Acuticoccus sediminis: one gene and its partner. The protein of the gene in region 1 interacts with the protein of each later gene in a pairwise test. Links are inferred from orthologs where the notes say so. Each region holds a gene or a part of one and is shown on either strand. Other genes may lie near its edges. The genes, in order: ndk and DLJ53_RS04215.

What was found.
Region 2: the proteins of ndk (region 1) and DLJ53_RS04215 interact in binary tests that used the Escherichia coli proteins (3 or more experiments, as listed by UniProt). The link is inferred for Acuticoccus sediminis from one-to-one orthologs.

Annotation. Positions count from the first base shown.
Region 1 is NZ_QHHQ01000005.1:260,333-263,383, reverse strand. Bases 3-2,738 are described here. They hold ndk (nucleoside-diphosphate kinase), read left to right. Parts: upstream 3-1,027; coding sequence 1,028-1,450; downstream 1,451-2,738. Other genes in these bases: DLJ53_RS22830 (HpcH/HpaI aldolase/citrate lyase family protein), read right to left, coding at 2,573-2,738; DLJ53_RS22835 (glutathione S-transferase family protein), read left to right, coding at 1,834-2,457; DLJ53_RS22840 (hypothetical protein), read right to left, coding at 1,539-1,733; DLJ53_RS22850 (DinB family protein), read right to left, coding at 401-904; DLJ53_RS22855 (DUF1801 domain-containing protein), read left to right, coding at 3-369. Also shown: more of DLJ53_RS22855, read left to right, coding at 1-2; more of DLJ53_RS22830, read right to left, coding at 2,739-3,051. UniProt on the Escherichia coli protein: Major role in the synthesis of nucleoside triphosphates other than ATP. The ATP gamma phosphate is transferred to the NDP beta phosphate via a ping-pong mechanism, using a phosphorylated active-site intermediate.
Region 2 is NZ_QHHQ01000001.1:984,553-987,824, reverse strand. The notes cover bases 282-3,238. They hold DLJ53_RS04215 (5-formyltetrahydrofolate cyclo-ligase), read right to left. Parts: upstream 2,074-3,238; coding sequence 1,489-2,073; downstream 282-1,488. Other genes in these bases: DLJ53_RS04205 (alpha/beta hydrolase fold domain-containing protein), read left to right, coding at 3,164-3,238; DLJ53_RS04210 (DMT family transporter), read right to left, coding at 2,073-3,014; DLJ53_RS04220 (TIGR00282 family metallophosphoesterase), read right to left, coding at 568-1,389; DLJ53_RS04225 (acyl-homoserine-lactone synthase), read right to left, coding at 282-368. Also shown: more of DLJ53_RS04225, read right to left, coding at 1-281; more of DLJ53_RS04205, read left to right, coding at 3,239-3,272. UniProt on the Escherichia coli protein: Involved in the removal of 5-formyltetrahydrofolate.

The DNA of each region.
Region 1 (3,051 bases):
GCGATGGCGGACGGGGATGCGCCGGTGCAGCGGTACATCGCGGCCATGCCCGGCTGGAAGAGCGACCTCGGCCGCCGCCTCGACGCGCTGATCGTGCGGGCCGTTCCGGACGTCCGCAAGGCGGTGAAATGGAACTCGCCGCTCTACGGGGCCGAGGGAAACGGCTGGTTCCTCTCGTTCCGGGTCTTCACCGCCTACGTGAAGGTGACCTTCTTCCGGGGCGTCTCGCTCGACCCGCTGCCGCCCGGCGGGACGGACCGCAGCAAGGATTCCCGCTGGATCGACATCCGCGAGACCGACGTCCTCGACGAGGAGCGGTTCGCGGCCTGGGTCAGGCAGGCCGCCGCGCTGCCCGGCTGGGTCCCGTGAGGTCCGCGGCCCGGCCGAGGGGCCGGGTGGCTCAGACGCCTTCGCCCGCCTCGCGCTGGTAGTAGAGGAGGTCGAACGGCGGTGCCTGGCCTGTGAGGCGGGTAAGCATCGCGTGGACCTGGCCGCGATGGTGGGTCTGGTGGTTGAAGAGGTGGAGGAGGCCCGGCGCCAGCGGCTGGGTGATCTTCTCCGGCGTCGTCGCGCGCACGTAGGAGATGGTGGCCGCGAGCTCCGCGTCGGACAGGCCCTCGACCCAGGCGACGATCTCCTCGTCGAGTGCCTCGCGCACGGCCTTCAGCCCGGCGAAGTCGTCGCACGCGGTCGCGTCGAGGGCGGCCTGCGGGTAGGGCCGGCCGGTGAAGCGGTACATCCAGATCCGGTCGGTGACGACGAGATGGTTGAGCGTGCCGTGGATCGAGACGAACGCGGCGCCGCAGTCGGCGCGGTAGTCGGTGTCGGAGAGGTCCGCGGCGGCGGCGTAGGCCGTTCGGTTGGCCCAGCGGTTGTAGCGGGCCAGCATCGGGAATGCGTTCACGCCATCACCTCCTGTTGCGGTTGTAGGCTGGGCCTGTTTATAGCGAGCGCAACACAGCGGCGCGACGATCGCCCGCGACGTCACGGAACACACGCCGCGCGGCGGCAACCCTCGAGGATGAGAATGGCCATCGAACGTACCTTTTCCATGATTAAGCCCGACGCGACCAAGCGCAATCTGACGGGCGCGATCACCGCCAAGCTCGAGGAGGCGGGTCTGCGCGTCGTCGCCGCCAAGCGCGTGTGGATGTCCAAGCAGCAGGCCGAGAAGTTCTACGAGGTCCACAAGGCGCGCCCGTTCTACGAGGAGCTCACCACGTTCATGTCCTCCGGCCCGACGGTCGTGCAGGTGCTGGAAGGTGAGAACGCCATCGCCAAGAACCGCGAAGTGATGGGCGCGACCAACCCGGCCGACGCCGCGCCGGGCACCATCCGCAAGGAGTTCGCCACCTCCATCGGCGAGAACTCGGTGCACGGCTCCGACGCCGCGGAGACGGCGGCCGAGGAGATCGCCTTCTGGTTCGGTGGCAACGAGATCGTCGGCTGACACCGGCCCCCTGACTGCCGAGGCCGCCCATCCAGCGTATCGCTTCGAACCTGCGGTTCGTGGCGGGGGCGGCTGACGCGGCGGCCTTCTACTGCGGCATCGCCCCCGGCCGGCGCGTCGGGGGCACGATGGCGCGCCGATCCAGTGCGCCCGGCCGAGGGATCGCTACGGCCTTATCTGGCAGATCGTGCCGACCCGCTTCCTCGAAATTCTGGACGATCCGGATCGCGAGGGAGCCGGCCGCGCCATGGGGGGCGATGCCCGGCAGGGTGATGTTGGACATCACCGGGCTCGAATCCGCCTACAAACAGTGAAATAAAGCGTCGGCGAAATTATAAGAACGACCGATCGGGTGCGCCTTCGCACTCGCGGGGAGGATAACGATGAGCGAGACGATGACGCTGGTGGGCCGCAACCTGTCGCCCTATGCGCGGCGGGTGGCGATCTGGTGCGCCCTGCAGGGCCGCGAGCTGGAACGGCTGGACGTCGCGGCGACGGATCCGTCGCAGGCCGACATCATGAAGTCCTACCACCCCGGCATCCGGGTGCCTGTCCTGGTGCTGGCCGACGGCACGCGCCTCATCGAGTCGATGCCGATCTGCGACTGGCTCGACGATTCCATGCCGGATATGCGCCTCGTTCCGGCGACGGGGCTCGCCCGCCGCGACTGCCTGCAGCGCATCGCCCTGGCGCACTCCACCGTCGAGAAGGTCGTCTCGCTGGTCTACGAGAAGAACCGCCGGCCGGAGGAGTTCCACTGGAAGGACTGGCAGACGCGCGTCATCGGCCAGATCGAGGGCGGCCTCGCCGCGCTGGAGGAGATCACGCCGGAAGCCGGGTTCTTCGGTGGCGACAAGCCGGACGGATCCGACGTCGCGGCGGTCTGCACCTACCAGCAGGCGGAGGTGACGAACCCGTTCCTGGTGGAGGGGCGCTACCCGAAGCTCACCGCGCTCGCGGCCCGCGCGATGAAGCTGCCGGCATTCGCCGACACCTACCCGGGCTGACGCGCGGTCCCGGACGGAAGCGAGGGCCGCGCGCGACGCGGCCCGGTCCAGCGACCGGCGCGCCGGGGCGCCGGTGAAGGGAGGCCGGGCATGGCCCGGCCCGAACGCCTCGCCCTCAGGCCCCGACGCGCGCCAGCAGCTGCTGCGCGTTGATGAGGTGGGGCCGGTCCACCATCCTTCCGTCCAGCGAGACGACGCCAGCGCCGGGGTTCTCCTCGAACGCGGCGACGATGCGCCTGGCCGCGGCGACCGCCTCGGCCGACGGAGTGAACGCCTCGTTGATGACCGCGACCTGCGCCGGATGGATCGCGAGCTTGCCCAGGAAGCCGTCCGCCGCCGCCTCCCGCGACTCGCGGGCGAGACCCTCCGAGTTGCGGAAATCCGTATAGACCGCGTCGATGGGAAGGACGCCGGCGGCCTTCGCCCCGGCGAGGCACATCGTGCGCGCGAAGGCGAACGGGTCGGTGACGCGCCCGTTTTCGTCGCGCGTGCGCGACACGCCGAGCGCGGCGGAGAGGTCCTCGAGGCCCCAGGTCATCGCCGCGAGGCGGGGGCCGGCGGCATCGTAGGTGCCGAGGCCGAACATCGCCCGCG
Region 2 (3,272 bases), on another replicon or contig:
ACGTCCAGCATGCGCCGTTTGGGCTGATGCTGGCGGATCAATTCCTCGTCCACGCACAGCCGGGTGATTTCCCAAACGAAGGGAGACTGAAACGCGACCGCGTCCGGCATGGTCTCTGCGAACACATCCGTAAGTAGTGTCCGGCCCGACGTGGGCATCAACCGGGCTGCCGCATACAGAAACTCAGCATTTTCATCAGTATGGAGCAGATACACCGGCGACAGGTTGTCATAGATGTCGCGCTCTTTACCTCCCTCTGCACTTACCCATTTCAGCTGCTCGCAGAACACACGGTGACGAAGGTTGTACATTTGGTCGAGAAGATGACCGAACGTGGCGAACTGGTGGGATTCGATGGCGAAATACATAACGTCCTCCATCAGCGGAATTGCTGACAGAGAAGATGATTATTGAAGGGAATTGTTTAGGTAAACGTCAATTAGTATATGACGCACACGTATAGATAGACGAGAAGCAAACTATAGCGTGAGAGTTGGCAAAACTGGCGGGTCCGCGTGCGCGCAAAGCGTTCGTTAATTGCGCCCCGCCTTAAGCAACTAGAGGCGGTTAGCCCCATTCGGAGGGGCCAGCCTCGTGGAGAACGCCGCCCATCCGGATCGGCACAATCCATTTTGCGAGACCGGTGGAATCGTCCGTCTCCACCGCGATGCCACAAATCGTCGCCGGTCCGGTCGCGGGTGTGATGCGCTGGCCGGGAACACGCTCGATCATCCGGCGAACCGGCTCCTCCTTGTCCATGCCGATCACGCCGTCATAGGCGCCGCACATGCCGAGATCGGTGATGAACGCCGTGCCGCCCGGCAGCACGCGGTGATCGGCGGTCGGGCAGTGGGTGTGCGTGCCCACCACGATCGAAACGCGGCCGTCCAGCATGTGGCCGAAGACCTGCTTCTCGCTGGTCGCCTCGGCGTGGATGTCGACGATCGCGGCGTCCACCTCGGAACCGAGCCTGTGCACGTCGAGCGCGGCCTCCAGCGGCCGTATCGGATCGTCCAGCGGGTCCATGAAGATGCGGCCCATGACGTTCGCCACAAGTATTCGCGCGCCGTTGCGGGCAGTGAACATCGCCGCACCGTGACCGGGCGTGCCGGGCGGGAAGTTGATCGGGCGCAGCATGCGCGGCTGCCGCTCGATGAAGACGAGCGCCTCGCGCTGGTCCCAGACGTGATTGCCGGTGGTGATGCAGTCCGCCCCGGCGTCGAGGATCTCTTGTGCGATCTCTTCCGAGATGCCGAACCCGCCGGCGGCGTTCTCGCCGTTGACGACCACGAAATCGAGCGACCAGCGCTCCACCAGGCGGGGAAGATGGGTCTGGATCGCCTGCCGCCCGACGCGGCCGACGACATCACCCAACACGACAATCCTCATGCGCGGCTCCGGCGATGAGGCATAAGCGGCTTGTTCTGTTTCATGGCACGCGTCGTGGGGCGCGCCCGGGCCCCCGTCAACTCCAAATTCCGGGCAATGTCAGCCGATTCGGATGAGATCCTGCTCGGTGAGGATCGCGTCGAGGGGGTGGTCGTGCGGCTCGATCGGCAGCTCCGGCAGCTCCTGCGCGGCGTAGGCGAGGCCGACCGTCCGCCGGCCCGGGTGCTCGCCGAGCCAGCGGTCGTAGTGGCCGGCGCCGTAGCCGAGCCGCCCGCCGGTGCGCGTGAAGGCGAGAAGCGGCACCAGCACCAGGTCGGGCACCACCTCCGCCCCGCCGCTCGGCTCGGTGAGGCCGAAGCGGCCGGAGACGAGCCTGTCCCCCTCCCCCATGACGACGAAGCGCATGCGGCCGTCCTCGATCTTCGGCAGGGCGATCTGCGCGGTGGACCCCAGCGCGGCCATCAGCGGCCGCGGATCGATCTCGTCGCGGATCGGCAGGTAGCCGGAGACGATGGCGGCGCCGGGCAGCTCGTCGGCGCGTGCGGCGATGGCCGCGCCGGCCCCCCGCACCGTCCGGGCGGCCTCCTGCCGGCGCAGCATCGCGGTGGTGCGCAGCCGCGCCTTCAGCTCGGCCGGCGACTGTCCGGCGCCGGGCGCCGCGGGGGTCGGACCGCTGCGCGCCATCAGGGCCTCAGCGGGGCGCCGACCTTGCGCTCCTCTCGCTGCAGGCCGAGCTGGCGCTCGCGGAAGATGACGAAGATGCCGGACGAGATGACGATCGCCGCGCCGACGACGACGTAGATGCTCGGCACCTCGCCGAAGATCACGTAGCCGAACAGGACGACCCAGATGATCGAGGTGTACTCGAAGGGGGCGATCAGCGACGCCTCGGCGTGCTGGTAGGCCTGCGTCAGCAGAAGCTGGCCGACGCCGCCGGACACCCCGATCGCCACCAGCCCCAGAAGGTCGAGCCAGGACGGCACCACCCAGGTCGGCAGCGTCAGCAGGGTCATGCCCGTGCCCGCCAGCAGGAAGTAGAGGACGATGGTGCTCGTCGCCTCGGTGCGCGCGAGCTGGCGCACGAAGACCGACGCCATCGCCATGAAGACCGCGGCGATCAGCGCCAGCAGCGCGCCGAGCGCCTTGGCGTCGTGGGTGATGTCGAAGCCGGCCCGGATCTGCGGGATCATGATGACGACGACGCCGACGAAGCCGATGCCCACCGCCGACCAGCGGTAGATGCGAACGGTCTCGCCCAGTAGAAGCGCGGCCATCATGACCATCATCAGCGGGGCCGCATAGACGATCGCGGTCGCCTCCGGGAGGGGCAGATGGTCGAGCGCCGCAAACCACAGCCCCATCGCGAACATACCTGCCGCCGCACGCTTGACGTGACCTGTGATCGACTTGGTCTCCAGCGCGTCGTGCAGATGACCCGTCCAGACGATCACGATGAGGACGGGGATGAGACCGAAGAAGTTTCGCGCAAACAGCATTTGCCCGACGGGTATTCGGTCGCCGACAAGCTTCACCATCGTGAGCATCATCGTGAACACGACGACGGAGACGATTTTCCACATGACCCCGACGGCGGGATTCGAGGCCACGGTCACACGTGCGGTCATGGAAGTGTCTTCATTCCTGGCCGCATCGATTTCCGGAGTGTCTGCGGCTCTGCGACGCACATAGCACAATCTCTCTCAACGTCTCCTGAATAGAGCGAGGGAACACCCATTCGTGTCCCGCCGTTGGCTCTGGCGAAGGAGACTGCTCCATGGACCAACGCCCCACCACCCTCGACGACGTCCGCGTGCGGATCGGCGCCCATCCCGTCGCCGGCACGCCCGACGCACGGCGCGTGGCGTTTGCCGATCTGGCCGGGC